DNA from 2 places in the Romboutsia sp. 1001216sp1 genome. Region 2 is predicted to be linked to the other one. Evidence: a T-box and tRNA genes for the amino acid it is inferred to sense, from the RefSeq annotation. Region 2 holds a T-box; the other holds one or more tRNA genes.

Region 1 (14,620 bases), on a different contig from region 2:
AGGATGTGAATTAAAAGATAAATTTAGAGTAAATTTCTTAATAGTTTTACCAGCAGCTATTATAACTGCTATATTATTAGCTACTATAACATCAGGGTATAGTTTAGGTGGTAGCACAAGCTATAGATATGATTTTATAAAAGTTTTACCATATTTAGGAGTGTTATTAGGAGCTTTATGTGGAGTAAATGTATTTGTTTTACTTAGTTTTGGAGTAGTATTTGCAGGTGCAATAGGACTATTTACAAATTCATTTGGGTTATTTGGATTTATAGAAGCTATATCAGGTGGTATATCAGGAATGTATGAATTATGTCTACTTGTTATAATAATCGGAGGACTTGTAGAACTTATAAAATTAAATGGTGGAATAGACTTTATACTTAATTTTATAAGTAGTAAAATAAAAACTAAAAAAGGTGCAGAGTTTGGTATAGCAGCATTAGTAAGTATAGTAGATTTATGTACAGCAAACAACACTATAGCAATAGTAACAGCAGGGCCACTTGCAAAAGATATAGCTACAAAATTTGATATAGATAATAGAAAAACTGCAAGTATATTAGATATATTCTCATCTTGTTGGCAAGGCATAGTTCCATATGGTGCACAAGTATTAACAGCTGCAGGGATGGTAGGAATATCTCCTGTTGAATTAATTAAATATCTACATTATCCTTGGTTAATGTTAGCTTGTGGAATAATAGCTATAACATTTGGTATTCCAAACTTAAATAAAGTTAATAAAAGGAAAAAAGAAGTAGCTTAATGTAACTATAAAATTTTAGTTTCATATAATATAATAAAAGCAATACTGGAGGAGATTATGGCATTAGGTGACTATGATTTCTTAGTAGGAGTAGTATCGACTTTTATAATAACATCATCCTATGAAATATCAATATATACTATAAATCAAGCTCGATGTATAGTTAAATCATATAAGTATATGAAACATAATAATACTTAAAAAGTGAAGTTTTAAAACTTCACTTTTTTTACGCTTAAGGAAATTATGATATTTCAAAAATTAGTAGATAATTATTACAGTTAAGTAATACCAATCAGTTTAGCGAGTGTAAAAAATAAACTTAATATTTTTACATTCGTACAATAATAGTTAAATTAACTGAAATATCACATAAAGTTTATAATTAGCATAATTATAATAAATATTATTATGAGAAGGTGAAATATTATTTATGAATAGATACTATAGACAGATAGATTACAGCAAATTTGATAAAAATATGGAAGAGTTTGTAAATGAGAATCATATAAAAAGTGATACAGGCTATATTATAATTACATCTACTAAAGATAAACTTACCTATATATTAAAAAAAGTAGATGATAGATTTAAGGTACTGCACGTTTGGAGTAGCACTGTAGGAAAAAGCTCAACTCCTACAATAAAGGGTATATTTAAGTCAGGTATAAAGTATCCTGCTATAGGGGGAGAAAAAAGTTCAGCAAAATATGCAATGAATATAGTAGATGATTACTATTACCACTCAATACTATATGATCCTAAGGGACTTTATGTAATAGATGATAGACTTGGAGTAGCTATAAGTATGGGATGTATAAGATTAGCTACAGAAAATGCTAGATGGATGTATGATAATATACCTATTAATACTACTATAATAATAAAATAGTTATATAAAAATATAAATATCAAATAATAGTTATAAGAAATAAAAAGGAGATAATTTTATGATTAGCTTTGACCCTATTGAATGGATTGGATATTCAGCATCCTTATTTATAGTTATATCATTAACGATGACATCTATAGTAAAGCTTAGAATTATAAATTCTATAGGATGTTTTTTATTTGTAGTTTACGGATTATATGTAAAAGCATATCCTGTTGCCATATCTAATGCGCTTATAATTATTATAAATATATATAATTTATATAATATTTATAAATATAAAGAAAAAAATTAAATTACAAAATATTATTTAATAGCGTAGATATTTTATCTATGCTATTTTTTGTTAAAAGTAAATATTTTCTATATTAATAGATTAGATAAACTAAAATATTAAAAAGGTATAATATTTTAAATAACAATAGTGAGATAAAATATGTTTATTAACTAAGTAAATTGATATATTATATATAATAATAAAAATTATAATTAAAATAGAAAAGAGGACTAAATGTGAATAAAACAATAAGAGAGATTGATAAGGATATAAATAGATGTAAAAACTTAATTGAAGAAAATAACTATTTAGAAATAGTTATAGGATTAGAAGAACTAATAGATAAATATAATTCATGTATAGAAAATATAAAAAAATATGATGGTAGAGTATGGAATTACTCAAAATCTGATTTAGAAAAATTAATGAAAGAATTATTAGGATACAAAAAAGAATTAAGTATAAGAGAATATAAAAAGGAATTAACTAAATTAGTAGATTCTTCAATAGATTATATTAAAAATCATGATACACTAAATAAAAGTAAAAAAATAAATCTTATAGAAGTAATAAGAGATCTTCATAATATAAGCAATGAAGATCTAGGTAAAGAAAAGCTTTGGGAAGAGTTAAGAATATATATAAGGTTAGCAAGTGATGAAGATATAGAAGTAGGGAGTAAGTTGATATCTATTATTAACTATGTATTAGATTTTGACAAAGCTAAAAACTTAGTTCAATAATTACAAATAAATTAAACTAAGATAATATATTAAAATAAATTTATACTTTAGAATTATCTGTATATGATACATTATACAAATCATTTCTACGATGCTTTAATAAAGGTAGTTGATTTCTTATTTTTTCAACATATGAAAAGTCGATATCTGCTATAAAGTAGCCCTCTTTTTCATCTAATCTATTTAATACTTCCCCAAATGGAGAAACTAAAATAGAGTTTCCATAAGATATATAAGAAGAATTATTGTTTCGGGAAGAAGAACATCCTATTGTATAAACTTGATTATCAACAGCTCTAGATTTAAATAGTAGCTCCCAATGAATAGGTCCTGTAGTCATGTTGAATGATGCAGGAACTATTATAGCCTTAGCGCCTTTATCAACCATTATTTTGCATATCTCAAAAAATCTAAAATCATAGCAAATACAAAGACCAATTTTTCCAAATTCAGTATCAAATACTGTAACATCATTTCCAGATGATAATGTATCAGATTCTAAAAATTTTTGGCCAGCATCTATAGAAATATCAAATAGATGTATTTTTCTATGTTTTGCTATCTTATTTCCACATCGATCAAAAACATAAGAAGTATTATATATTTTACTATTATCTTTTTCAGGAATGGATCCAGCTACCAAATATATATTATATTTTTTAGCTATATCAGATAAAATATTATAAAGATTTCCTCCTTCTACCTCACAATAAACAGGAAAATTCTTATTATCATAAGGGCAGCAAAACATTTCTGGAAGTATAACTAAATCTATTTTAGATTTATTAATGGCTAAATTTATATATCTCTCTATAGTGGATATATTCTTTAATTTATTAGAATTAACATCTATTTGTATAACTAAAGTTTTTATAAAAATCACCTCAATTTAATTAAATCTAGTATAAGATATTTATATTTTAATAGTAGTTTATCTATACAAACATTGCATTAAAAAAATGAAAATATATGAAATCAACTTATAAAGTAACAAATAAAATAATGGACACATATTATATAAAGAATGAACATTGTCATCAAGGGGGATTTAAAATGGATTGTTTACAAATAAAAGAAGGAAAATCTTTAGTTAGAGTATTTCAGGCCGCTCCACAAATCGGTAAAGTAGACATTTATATTGATGGGGCACTTGTATTTAGCGGATTAGATTTTATGGAATTTACAGAGTATTTAGAGTTAGAAGAAGGAGAACATACAGTAGGTATATACTTATCTGGAACTACTGAAAATCCAGTTATAAATCAAATGCTTGAAGTAGATGAAGGGCAAATGTATACCGTAGCAGTGACAGGGAATATAGGGGATTTATCTTTATTAGTTATAAAAGACTATTCAGAAAAACAACCATCAAGCGAATATTCTACATTTAGAGTTATACATTTATCACCAAATGCACCAGCAGTAGATATACTAGTAAATGGAGAGACATTCTTTGAAGATATCGGATTTAGAGAGGGAACTAGTTATGTAGATGTAAACCCAGGAACGTATAATGTAAAATTAGTAGTAAGTGAAAGTAAAGATGTAGTTTTTCCGTTAAGGGTTAAATTAAATCCAGATAGAATATATACTATATATGCAATTGGTCAATTAGGTAGTTTAGGTGTTATACAATCAGTTGATGGGAATACTTATTTATGTAAAGAAGCTTAATTTATATTAAACACTAAAATATAAGAGAAGCATACCTTTGAACATATTAACAGTTTAATGGTATGCTTAATTTATAATTGATAGAATAAATTTAGTAATAAAAAATATAATAAATAATATCAAAATAAAAATATAATCTACAAAAAAATAATAAATAACAATAAATTTTGACATCATATTGTAGTTAATGTAATATATTGAGAGATAATAATATAGATAAAAATTATTATGGAATAATATACAGGGGTGAAGTAAATGAAAATAATGACAGTATTTGGGACTAGGCCTGAAGCCATAAAAATGGCACCTTTAGTTAAAGAGTTGGAGTCTAGAGATAATATAGAGTCTATAGTTTGTGTAACAGCACAACATAGAGAAATGTTAGATCAAGTACTAGACGTATTTAACATAAAGGTTAATTATGATTTAAATATTATGAAGTCAAATCAATCTTTGTCTCAAATAAGCACGAATATAATGAATGGGTTAGATAAAGTTATAAAAGAAGTAAAGCCAGATATAATACTTGTACATGGAGATACAACTACAACGTTTATATCATCCTTAGTTGCTTTTTATAATCAAGTTAAAGTAGGTCATGTAGAGGCAGGTTTAAGAACCTATAATAAATATTCTCCTTTTCCAGAAGAGTTAAATAGACAGTTAACATCTGTTATAGCTGATATACACTTTGCACCAACAGAAAAATCAAAGGATAATTTGATAAAAGAAGGAAAAAATCCTGAAAAAATATATATAACTGGAAATACTGCAATAGATGCATTAAAAACCACTATAGATAAGGAATACAAAAGTGAAATAACTGACAAAATAGGAAAAAACAGAATGATACTTTTAACATGCCACAGAAGAGAAAATCTAGGTAGCAATATGAAGAATATATTTAAAGCAGTAAATAAAATATCTATGGAATTTGATGATGTAGAAATAGTGTATCCAATACATTTTAATCCTCAAATAAGAGATTTAGTTAAAGAAGAATTCAAAGGTAATAAAAAGGTACATGTAATAGAACCTTTAAGTGTAGTTGAATTTCATAATTTATTAAATAAGTCATATCTAATACTAACAGATAGTGGAGGCATACAAGAAGAAGCTCCATTTCTTGGGAAGCCAGTTCTTGTATTGAGAGAAACTACCGAAAGACCAGAAGGGATTAAGGCTAAAACTTTAAAATTAGTAGGTACAAATGAAGATAACATATATAAATACACAAAGGAATTACTAACTAACAAAAAATTATATAATGAGATGTCAAAGGCTTCAAATCCTTATGGAGATGGGCTTGCAAGCAAATACATTGTCGATATTATTGAAAAAATATATCAAAATTAAATTTAATCAGAAGAATGAATAAAAGAAAGTAGTGAAAATATGAATAGAATTTCCAAAAAGATAGATGGATATTTTTTAGGACTAATATTAGAGTTATTTATAATCACCATGTTATTTGTATTTGATATTAAATTTCAAACACAAAATTTAAGTTTTATAATGTTTTGTATAACATTTTTTACTATAATTATGACTTACACAGGGGGAATAATTATAGGGCTTATAGCAACATCAGTTTCTATATTTATATATGCAGCATATATATTTTATATAAATCTAACGAAAAATGTAGAAATAACATATATGTCTTATATATGGATGATATTTATGCCAATAATATCTTATACAACAGGAAAGTTTACAAATAGTATAAATAATCTTCAACAATCAAATCTTAAGCTAGAAAATGAATATAAAAATTTGGTTACTATACATGAGGATACAGGATTATTTAATATAAAAGCATTTTATATGAATCTAGAAAGAGAGATGAGTAAGGCTAAAAGGCATGAAACTCAATTATCTTTAATGCTTATAAACTTACCATACTATAAAGAAATAAAGAACATACTTGGGGAAGTTAAAACTAACAAACTAATGAAAGATATAAGCAATATAGTTGTAAAGTCTACAAGAATAGAAGATGAAAGATACACAATAGAAAATGATACTATAGCTATAATAATGCCAAATACAGATGAATTTGGTGCTAATATAGTAAAAGAAAGAATAAAAACAGGTATAGATGAACTTAGTCTAAGCTTGAAAAATAATAAAAATTACATAAATATAGACACAAAAATAGCAGCAGTAGAGTATAAAAAAAATATAAAGTCTCCTATTGAATATAAAACATATGTACAAGAGGAATTACAATATGATGTTTAAAAAAAAATTTATAATAGAAATAACTATTATAATTAGTATAATTTTAGCAAGTTCAAGTGGAATTTATAGTGAAAATAATAGCAATAAAAAATCTCTTATAGTTTATGAAACTAAAACTAAATTTAAGTCTAATGTTAATACAGTAAATCACCTTAATGAGCTACTATACGTATTTAATAATAAAGTGGACAATATTAATATAAATGATTATAAAAAAGGATGTTTAAACAATTATGACTATGTCTTTGTTATAAATATAAACAATAATATAGAGAATAAAATATTTTTAGAAGATATTAATAATTACAATAAACGTATATACTGGATAGGGGATAAAATTGCAAATTTACTAGAGTATAATAATAAATATTCAATAAAGTACATATATAAAAATAATAATATAACAAGATTAAACTATAAAGGAGACGATATAGTATTAGAAAATGAAAGTGATTACAACATAATACAACCAAGTAGTAAAAGTAATATTATTGCTACTATGAGTGATGGATATAACACATACCCATATATATTGCAAGATAAAAATTTGTATTATATATCTGATTGGAACATGTATGAATCTTATATATTTGAAGATACGTTAAATGATTTCTTTGAACGAACTTCTTTTGAAGAAAGTAAAATATTTGTAAAAATAGAAGATGTAAATCCTCTTAGTGACACAAAAAAATTAGAGGATTTAGCTAATTATTTATATGAAGAAAATATACCATTCATAATATCTTTAACACCTACTTATCGAGATAAGAGTATTAAAGAATTAATCACTCTAGATGAAAATTTTATAAATACTATAAAATATATGCAAGATAAAGGTGGTAGTGTTATATTAAATGGATACTATCATAATAGAAAAGAAAAATCAGATGAAGATGAGTATGAATTTTTTAATAAAGAGATATTAAATAGTAAAAGTGAAGATATAAATATATATATTAAAAATAGGTTATTAAGTGGACTAAGATTATGTATAGAAAATGATATATACCCATTGGGATTTGAAGCACAAAAATATGCTATGATTCAAGATGGGTATAAAGAAATCAAAAAATACATATCTACATATATGGGGAGATACCAAAATAATAGTGAAATTTTTAATATGAGTACATTTCCATATATAATAAAAGATAGTAAAAATTTTAATACACTAATACCGGAAAATTTAGGATATATAGCTAAAGATGACAAATTAGCGGTAGATAAAATAAAATATAATTATTATAAACTATCTATGGTAAGAGGTCATACTGGAGGATTTTTTTTCCATACTGATGTAGACACAAACTATTTAAAAGAGTGTATAGAATATCTTAAATCTAAAAATGTAAGCTTTTTAGATTTAAAAAAAGAAAACAACTATATAAATATAGATGATATAAAAATAGAATCAAATAACAAGAATATAATAACAAGTTATGATAAGTATAAATCTATAAGAAAACACAATGATTTAGTGTTTAATAAGTCTATAAATAAGTTAAATGATATAGTTGTAAAGTTTGTTGTTGTAGTATTGCTAATATTTATATTAATCTTTATAGTATTTAAGATTATAAATAGACGAAAGTTTACAAGGAGATAATTATGATAGGTTTAGTAGATTATATATTTTTAATTTCCTTATCATCTATATGGGCTATACTCTTAACAAATATAATACTAGCTATAAGTGGATATATATATTATTTAAAGAGTCTTAAATTTAAAGATGAAAAATTAAAAGAGTTCCCTTTTGTATCAATACTAGTACCAGCACATAATGAAGGCAAGGTAATTGGTAAAACTGTAGAATCTTTATTACTACTAGATTATCCTATAGATAAAATGGAACTTATCGTTATAAATGATAATTCTAGTGATAATTCCAAGGAAATATTAGAAAATATAAAAAATAGATATAGAAATTATAATTTTACCATCATAAATACGGATAATATAACAGGTGGTAAAGGAAAATCAAATGCACTAAATATAGGATATCAAATATCTAAGGGAGAATATATTGCAATATATGATGCTGACAATACACCAGAAAAAACTGCACTAAGATATTTGATACAGACCATAGTTAAAGATGAAAAACTAGGGGCTGTTATAGGAAAATTTAGAACTAGAAACAAGCATAAAAACATATTAACTAAGTTTATAAATATAGAAACTCTAAGTTTTCAATGGATAGCTCAAGCAGGTAGAAAACAATTATTAGGTCTTTGTACTATACCAGGCACTAATTTTGTACTTAGAAGAAGTACTATAGAAAAATTAGGAGGATGGGACACAAAGGCAATAGCAGAGGATACAGAAATAAGTTTTAGGATTTATAAAATGGGACAAAGAATAACATATGTCCCTCAATCAGTAACCTGGGAGCAAGAACCAGAAACTGTAAATGTATGGATAAAGCAACGAACAAGATGGGTAAAGGGAAATATATATGTATTAGTTAAGTATATTACTAATTTATTTAAGGGCAAACAAAATAGAGTGCTGTTTGATATACTATACTTCTTTTCAGTATATTTTCTATTTTTAACATCTGTTGTATTATCAGATATAATATTTATTTTAGGAATATTTAAAATAGTAACTATAAATATCCCATTTGATTTTTTTACTATATGGATACTATCATATATACTATTTGTAATACAGGTATCTATAACACTTAGTATGGAAAAGGGAGAGAGTAATTTAAGCAATATATTTTTAGTTGGGCTTATGTATTTTACATATTCTCAAATGTGGCTATTTGTTGCTATAAAAGGAATGGTTGGGTATTTTTCTGACGCTATACACAAAAGAGAAGTTAAGTGGTATAAAACCGAACGATTTTAGGAGAAAATAAAATGAGATTAATAGCAATAATGATATCATTAATTATTAGTTTTACAAGCTGTGATATAGTTTTTGCACAGCAAAATGTAAAAAATTACAAATTTAAAAATGACATAACTATGAATGGGGTTATAAGTAGTACTAATAAATATTTTGAAGTTCCTAAAAATGCTTTAGTTGAAAAAACTAAGATTAACTTAGTATTTACAAAAAGTGAACTATTAGATGTGAATTATTCTACAATAACAATAATTGTAAATGATGTGCCAATCCATTCAGAACGATTAGATGGAAATAAGGAATATAAAAAAGAAATAAATATAGATATACCAAAAGATTTAATAAAGACAGGTTATAATAAAGTAGAGATAAAAGCTTATAAAACTATTTCTGATAAGGTTTGTAGAGATGACTCAAATACAGCTAACTGGTTAGTAGTACATAAGGAATCAAATATAAGTGTATCCTATAATTATAAGCCAACATCTAATTTGATAAGCGAGTACAAAGATACTTATATAAATGAAAATGGAAGAAATGAATTAGAAACTAGTATATTAATACCAGATAATTATTCAAGTGAAGAATTAACTTCGGCTATGATACTTAGTAGTGGTTTTGGAGAAAAAATAATAAATGATAATGTTAATTTTGATATAAATCTATACTCTCAATTTAAAAACAAGGATAAAAATGTTATATATATAGGCAATAAAAGTAATACTTCAAGTGAAATACTTAATTTATTAACTGCAAAAGAAAAAGAAGATTTGGATAAAAATTGTATTATAAAAAATACAAATTCAATATTTGATAAAAATAAAAAAATGCTTATCATAATATCCAATAATGAAGAACTACTTAAAAAAGCTAGCAAACTTATAAATAGTAAAGATTTAATAAATGAATTAAACAAAGATAGCATAATTATAAATGAAGGTACGGATGTAGATGACATATATAATTATAAAAATAAAAATAGATTGAATTTTAAAGATTTAGGTTATGATAATATTACATTGAAAGGACCATTTACACAAGAATCAATAATAGATATAAGTATACCTAAAAGCAAAGAAGTTAAAGAAGGTAGTAAAATAAATTTAAATATTAGATATGGTGAGAATTTAGATTTTGAAAGATCTTTAGTAACTATATATGTAAATAATATACCTATAGGAAGCAAGAAACTAACAAAGGAAAATGCCAATAATGATACCGTAGAGCTTAACCTTCCAAAAGAAACTTTAAATCAAAATTATTATCAAATCAAAATTGTATTTAATTTAGAACTATTAGATTTAGCTTGTGTAACTAGAGATACTGATAATCCATTTGCATATATATCAAATGAATCATATATAGAATTTGATTACAATGATACCAATAATTTAACTATGAAAAATTATCCGTATCCATTTGTTAAGGATGATAAAGTTAATGATACAGTAGTTGTAGTACCCGATAAATTAGACTCAACAGCATTAACGCAAATAGGTAGTATAATATCCTATATAGGTCATAGTATTAAATATAACAATGGAGATATAAGATTTATAAAATCAAGTGATTTAAAATCAGATGATAAAAAAAGTAATTTAATAATAATAGGAACTCCAACTAATAATTTAACTATAAAAGATGTTAATAAATATCTAAATTTAAAATTTAATAAAGATTATTTAGGATTTGAAAGCAACGAAAAGATAAAATTCATAGGAGATTATTCAAAACAACTATCATCTATACAACTTACAAAATCGCCATATAATAAAGATAAGGGTATGATGGTTATTGCATCAACAGAAATGAAGGATTTAGCATTAAGTACTAGATATTTAAATGATTTAGATCTCACAAAGTCATTAAAAGGCGATACTATAGTAATTGATAGAGAAGGAAATATAAAAGATTTAAATTATAAGTTAGATGATGTAGATGAAAATAAAGAGACTAAAGAAGTAAATAAACTAGATAATAAAAGTAAACAGTTTATAATAGTTGCATCAGTATTACTTTTAATGGTTATATCAGCAACAGTTTTATTAGCTTTAAAATATAAAAAATAATATATAAATATAAAATACTAAGCTTTATAACTAATGCTTAGTATTTTATATTTAAAAAAGATAGGAGAGCTATGAGAAAAAAAATATTAATAATAATTACTTCATTAGTAATACTAAGCGTTATTTTTGCTATTAAAAGTACTAACAAAAATAATACTATAACAGAAAAGATAAAATCTGTTAACTTATCAACTGATTATGAAATAGAACAAGCTTTAAAGGATATAGATGATTTGAAAGTGAATACTGTTAATGTACCTATAGTTATAGAAATACCAGATTTAGACTCAAATAATATGAAAATAAATTCTTATAGTAAAGAAAAAGCCATAAGATTAATAAAAATACTGAAATCAAAAGGTATAAATATTATATTAGAAGCATATCCGTGGATAGCTAATGGAAGTAAATATGAAACTGATTATAACCCCGTAAATAAGGAAAAATTCTTTGAAGATTGGAAAAATATATTAAATATTTTAATTAAGGATATAGCAAATAAGTACGATGTAGATATAATGATTATAGCATCAAATTTCTCAAAGTTAGAGATGTATGAAGATAACTGGTGTGATATAGTTAATTTTGTTAAAGGGCGATTTAAGGGAGAAGTAACATATAAGACTACATGGTGGTATACAGCTAGTTGGGATAGAAAGAGTAATGAGGATTATTACAAAAAATTAAATAATAAAATATTTTCTAAAGTAGATTTTATATCTATAGCAGCTTATTTTGAACTTAGTGATAAAAAAGAAAATACAGTAAAAGAATTAGTAAATGCTTTAAACTCTACTACTATATATAATAGAAATCAAAATGTGGTCGAAGAAATATATAGATTCTATGAAAAATATAATAAGCCTATCTACTTTGCTGAATTAGGATTTCCTAAAAAAGATAATGCAGCAACACATCCATGGAATAGTGAAGTGTCCAATGTAGAAAATGGAAAAGAACAAGCTAGATGTTTTAACGCTTATAAAATTGTATTTGAAGATAAAGACTACATAAAAGGATTTTCTATATTTGCAGTAGGAAAAAAGGGAAAAGATAAAAATTTTTATCCATCAAAGGAAAGTATAGAAATTATATTTAAATGGTATTACTAATCTGAATAGAGTTTCAATAAAAAATATATTTAGATAGGAAATGAAATAAATGACAGAAAAAGAATATGAAAAATTATTAAATATAGATACTTTAGGAGAAGAATTATGGAGTGAAAAAGTAAGGCATTATCATCCATATCAAGCTACATCATATGAATGTTTAGACGAATTATTTAAAATATACAGCTTAAATGAAGATGATTTTATAGTTGATTTTGGATGTGGGAAAGGTAGGCTAAACTTTTATATAAATTATAGATTTAATTCTAATGTAGTTGGAATAGAAATGGAGGAAAAGTATTATAAAGAATGTATTAAAAATAAAGAAGCGTATGTAAGTGAACATAAGAAAGGTAAAGAAAAAATAGAATTTAAATGTTGCTATGCACAAGATTATGAAATAAAAAGTAAAGATAATAGATTTTATTTTTTTAATCCATTTTCAGTACAGATATTTAGGAAGATAGTAGAAAATATATTAGATTCAGTATATAAAAGTGAAAGGTATATTGAGTTAATATTGTATTATCCTAGTGATGATTATATATATTATATAGAAAATGAGACACCATTTATGCTAAAAGAAGAAATACAGTTAGAAAAGTTATATAAGAAAGATGTTAATGAAAGATTCTTAGTTTATAATATACCATATTATGCATAATATAATGAGATTAAAAGATACTATATAAAATAGAAATAAGTATTTGAAATGCTCATTTCTATTTTATATAGTTTTTGAAATAAAAGGAAAAATATAAAAATTATTGAAAAATGTAAAAATTTATGATATATTAATAAATATAAGAGATAAAAATCATTGGAGAGGTGTCCGAGTGGTTTAAGGAGCTGGTCTTGAAAACCAGTGATGCTTAACGGCACCGTGGGTTCGAATCCCACCCTCTCCGCCATATGCCCAGATAGCTCAGTCGGTAGAGCAGGGGACTGAAAATCCCCGTGTCGGTGGTTCGATTCCGCCTCTGGGCACCAGTAAGGCATCTAGAATATAGATGCTTTTTTTATAAATTTTAAATTAATTATAAATCTACTGATAGATACTTAAATTAAAAATAATGACTATGTACTTTAGATATTATATATGAAATTTTTATTGGAAATTAAAACGCATAAATCCATTAATTTGGATTTATGCGTTTTTTAATACATTTATTACTAAGCCACAATTGGTTTAAAGTATGCATTAAAAAAAACATAGGTGGAAATCTAATAAAAAGAAAAGAAAGGGATGTTTATATGAGAAAAGTAAATAACAGTAAAAGAATATTAGATGAAAATCCACAGTTAACTGATTTAGTTAATCATGCACAAACATATACAGATATAAGAAATGCTATAGAAAATGAAAATGAATCAGTTAGTAAGAAAATACATTATAAACAAAAGCCTAAAGCTTTGACATATGATGAAATGCAACCATATAATACAAAATATAAATAAAATTAAAATAAAAATAGAAAGGAGATATACTTAATAAAGTTAAGTATAAATTAGTATGGAAGAATTCGTAAAAATAATAAATGACGAAGAGTTTAACTCTAAAATAGAAAATGGATCAGGGATAGCTGTAGTAGATTTTTTTGCTACTTGGTGTGGCCCATGTAAGATGTTGGCACCAGTTTTTGAGGAAGCTGCAAAGGATGTAGGAAATAAAGCTAGCTTTAGTAAAGTAGATATAGACCAATGTTTAGAATTAGCTAGAAAATATGGTGTAAGTACTGTACCTACAGTTATGATATTTAAAGATGGAAAGCCAGTTGATAAGATGGTAGGTTTTATGCCAAAACAACAAATAATAGAAAAGATAAATTCTAATTTTTAATATTTAAATATATAAAGTAGAAGAAGTGAATAATATAGGGTTGTAACAATGTGCCAATATAAGTCATAAAATATATTAAGGGAATTCCCTTAATATATTTTATGGAGTTGAGAAGATTGGCAAATAAATTAGACAAGACTG
Region 2 (2,820 bases):
TTATTTCGTTCATAGTAATCAGTCTTAAATTTATGCTGATTTTCTGTATATTCGTTTTTTATATGTTTAGTTCCTATTATAAGTTTTTTTATTCTAGAATTAACTATAGCCCCACTGCACATAATACAAGGTTCCATTGTAACATATAATTCACAATCAATAAGTCTCCATCCACCTAAGTTTCTAGCAGCTTCTCTTATTGCTACAATCTCAGCATGAGCTGTGCTATCATTTAAAGTTTCAGTTAAATTATGTCCTCTGCCTATAATATTGCCATCTTTAACTACTATGGCTCCTATAGGAGTTTCGCCTTTTTTAAAGGCTTTATCTGCTTCTTTCAAGGCTTCTTTCATATATAGTTCTTTATTCATATTTCCTCCTAGAACTTATAACACTTCTATATTATCATAGTTACATTTATAATTCAACTGAATTTTAATTTATTTGTACAAGTTAAAATTAGTTACTATTGCATAATTCTTAATTATAAGTAATATTAAACAATGTAAATTGGCTATATTTGTAACTTAAATAGACTATAATATCATTAGGTTACAAGGGTTAAATTTGTGAGGACTATCTATAGCTTATATTTTTCTAAACTACATACAGTTGCATCCTATTTCTTGTTAAAAATATTATATCACTATATATAAAAACCAACAGAAATCTGTTGGCCTTTATATATAGATAATGATCTTCTTAATATATGTCTAAATTGCGTTAGATCTTATAATTCTTCTTTCTTTATAACATCTACACCCATGTATGGTCTTAATACTTCTGGAACTACTACTGAACCATCTTCTTGTTGATAGTTTTCTAATATAGCAGCTAAACTTCTTCCTACTGCTAATCCAGATCCGTTTAATGTATGAACGTATTCTGCTTTAGATTTTTTGTCTCTCTTGAATCTTATACCAGCTCTTCTAGCTTGGAAATCTTCAAAGTTTGAACAAGAAGATATCTCAACGTATCTGTTGTAACTTGGCATCCATACTTCTAAGTCATATTTAAATGCTGCAGTGAACCCTAAGTCTCCTGTACATATCTTAACAACTCTGTAAGGTAATCCTAATAATTGTAACATTTTTTCTGCATCATTAGTTAATTTTTCTAACTCATCGTAAGAATCTTCTGGCTTAACAAATTTAACTAATTCTACCTTGTTAAATTGATGTTGTCTTACTAATCCTCTAGTATCTCTACCAGCAGAACCTGCTTCAGATCTAAAGCATGGAGTATATGCACAATATTTTATTGGTAATTGGTCAACTGTTAATATTTCATCTCTATGTATATTTGTTACAGGAACTTCAGCAGTTGGTATTAAGAAGTAATCAACACCTTCAACTTTGAACATGTCTTCTTCGAACTTAGGTAATTGACCTGTTCCTATAAAGCTAGTTCTATTAGCCATGAAAGGAGGTAAAACTTCTGTATATCCATGCTCAGCTGTATGAGTATTTAAGAAGAAGTTTATTAACGCTCTCTCTAATCTAGCTCCTAATCCTTTGTATAAAGTGAATCTTGAACCTGTTATTTTACTTCCAGTTTCAAAATCTAATATTCCTAATCCTGTTCCTATATCCCAGTGTGCCTTATGTTCAAAGTTAAACTCTGTAGGTTCTCCCCAAGTTCTTATTTGAACATTATCTTCATCTGTTGTTCCTTGCGGAACATCAGGATGAGGTACATTTGGTATTCTCATTAAGTTGTATTCCATCTCTGCTTCTACAGCTCTAACTTTTTCATCCATTCCTTTTATCTTATCTGATAATTCTTTAAGTTGAGCTTTAGCTGCCTCTACATCTTTACCTTCTTTTATTAATTGAGGTATTTTCTTAGATTCTACATTTAACTCATTCTTCATTACTTCAACTTCTTTAAGTAATTCTCTTCTTTCGTCATCTAATCTAACTACAGCATCTAAGTCGAATTCTTTTTCGCCTCTTCTATCCATAGCTTTTTTTATATCTTCTAAATTTTCTCTTATTCTTCTGACATCTAACATTGCTAATTCCTCCTTATATTTTATAATTTATTTTACTTTAATTAACCTATTCAAAACTTATAACTTTTGTTAATCTACCAGCGCTAATAAATTAATTTTAGTCATAAATAACGTTTTCTAATACATGTATTTTTATCTAAAACCTTAATCTTAGGGTAATTATTGCATTAAAAAAAGACCTTCATTCCCCTATGAAAGGGACGAAAGTCTTGTTATCCGCGTTGCCACCCTAATTGGTTATATAAAAATATAACCCTCTCAAACCTGTAACGTAGGTATACGTCTTACCTTATTGTTTCGGTAGAAGCTCCAGAATAGATTCAAAAACCATTGTAATGAGTTCACACCTACCACTCACTCTCTGAATACAAACTTGCTCTTTACTAATTTCCTTCAAAGCTTTTTATTAATTCTTCTATTTGATAATCATTATATTATATATATTATCAAGTTTCAATAGTATTATTCAAAAAAGTTTTTTCAGTTTTAAAAAATTTTAATTTTTACAATCTCTAACTCTAGCTATTTCAATGCTTCTAATATTTTTTATATAATTATATATTTTATTTATTAGATTTAATATATGGTATGAAAAACAATTATATTTATTTTTTTGCATAAAAAAAAGACTACGTGGCTACGTCTTACTCTCCCAGGGGGTCGCCCCCCAAGTACCATCAGCGCTAAAGAGCTTAACTTCTGTGTTCGGTATGGGAACAGGTGTATCCTCTTTGCTATAATAACCACATAATCTTTATCTTTTAGAGTTAATACTCTGAAAACTGTATATCATTTAGTTAATGATT

What was found. A T-box is a leader RNA that pairs with one kind of tRNA and senses whether it is charged. The one in region 2 lies ahead of serS (serine--tRNA ligase), so its partner is inferred to be a tRNA-Ser.
Region 1: it has a tRNA-Ser gene. The T-box ahead of serS (serine--tRNA ligase) is inferred to sense a tRNA for this amino acid. The anticodon was not compared.

The regions. Positions count from the first base shown of each region.
Region 1 is NZ_JBDPHA010000002.1:27,292-41,911, forward strand. Features, by position in the region: gene ABHC41_RS03285 (Na+/H+ antiporter NhaC family protein) at 1-769, shown strand, start outside; gene ABHC41_RS03290 (hypothetical protein) at 827-970, shown strand; gene ABHC41_RS03295 (L,D-transpeptidase) at 1,203-1,661, shown strand; gene ABHC41_RS03300 (YgjV family protein) at 1,720-1,956, shown strand; gene ABHC41_RS03305 (hypothetical protein) at 2,175-2,681, shown strand; gene ABHC41_RS03310 (carbon-nitrogen hydrolase family protein) at 2,722-3,564, opposite strand; gene ABHC41_RS03315 (DUF4397 domain-containing protein) at 3,735-4,355, shown strand; gene wecB (UDP-N-acetylglucosamine 2-epimerase (non-hydrolyzing)) at 4,611-5,711, shown strand; gene ABHC41_RS03325 (diguanylate cyclase) at 5,751-6,599, shown strand; gene ABHC41_RS03330 (DUF2334 domain-containing protein) at 6,589-8,205, shown strand; gene ABHC41_RS03335 (glycosyltransferase) at 8,208-9,458, shown strand; gene ABHC41_RS03340 (cellulose biosynthesis cyclic di-GMP-binding regulatory protein BcsB) at 9,470-11,527, shown strand; gene ABHC41_RS03345 (cellulase family glycosylhydrolase) at 11,599-12,639, shown strand; gene ABHC41_RS03350 (methyltransferase) at 12,689-13,303, shown strand; tRNA gene ABHC41_RS03355 (tRNA-Ser) at 13,462-13,550, shown strand; tRNA gene ABHC41_RS03360 (tRNA-Phe) at 13,554-13,629, shown strand; gene ABHC41_RS03365 (hypothetical protein) at 13,894-14,097, shown strand; gene trxA (thioredoxin) at 14,153-14,479, shown strand; gene ABHC41_RS03375 (hypothetical protein) at 14,596-14,620, shown strand, end outside.
Region 2 is NZ_JBDPHA010000027.1:6,220-9,039, forward strand. Features, by position in the region: gene ABHC41_RS14460 (nucleoside deaminase) at 1-371, opposite strand, end outside; gene serS (serine--tRNA ligase) at 731-2,014, opposite strand; T-box leader at 2,208-2,420, opposite strand; rRNA gene rrf (5S ribosomal RNA) at 2,646-2,762, opposite strand.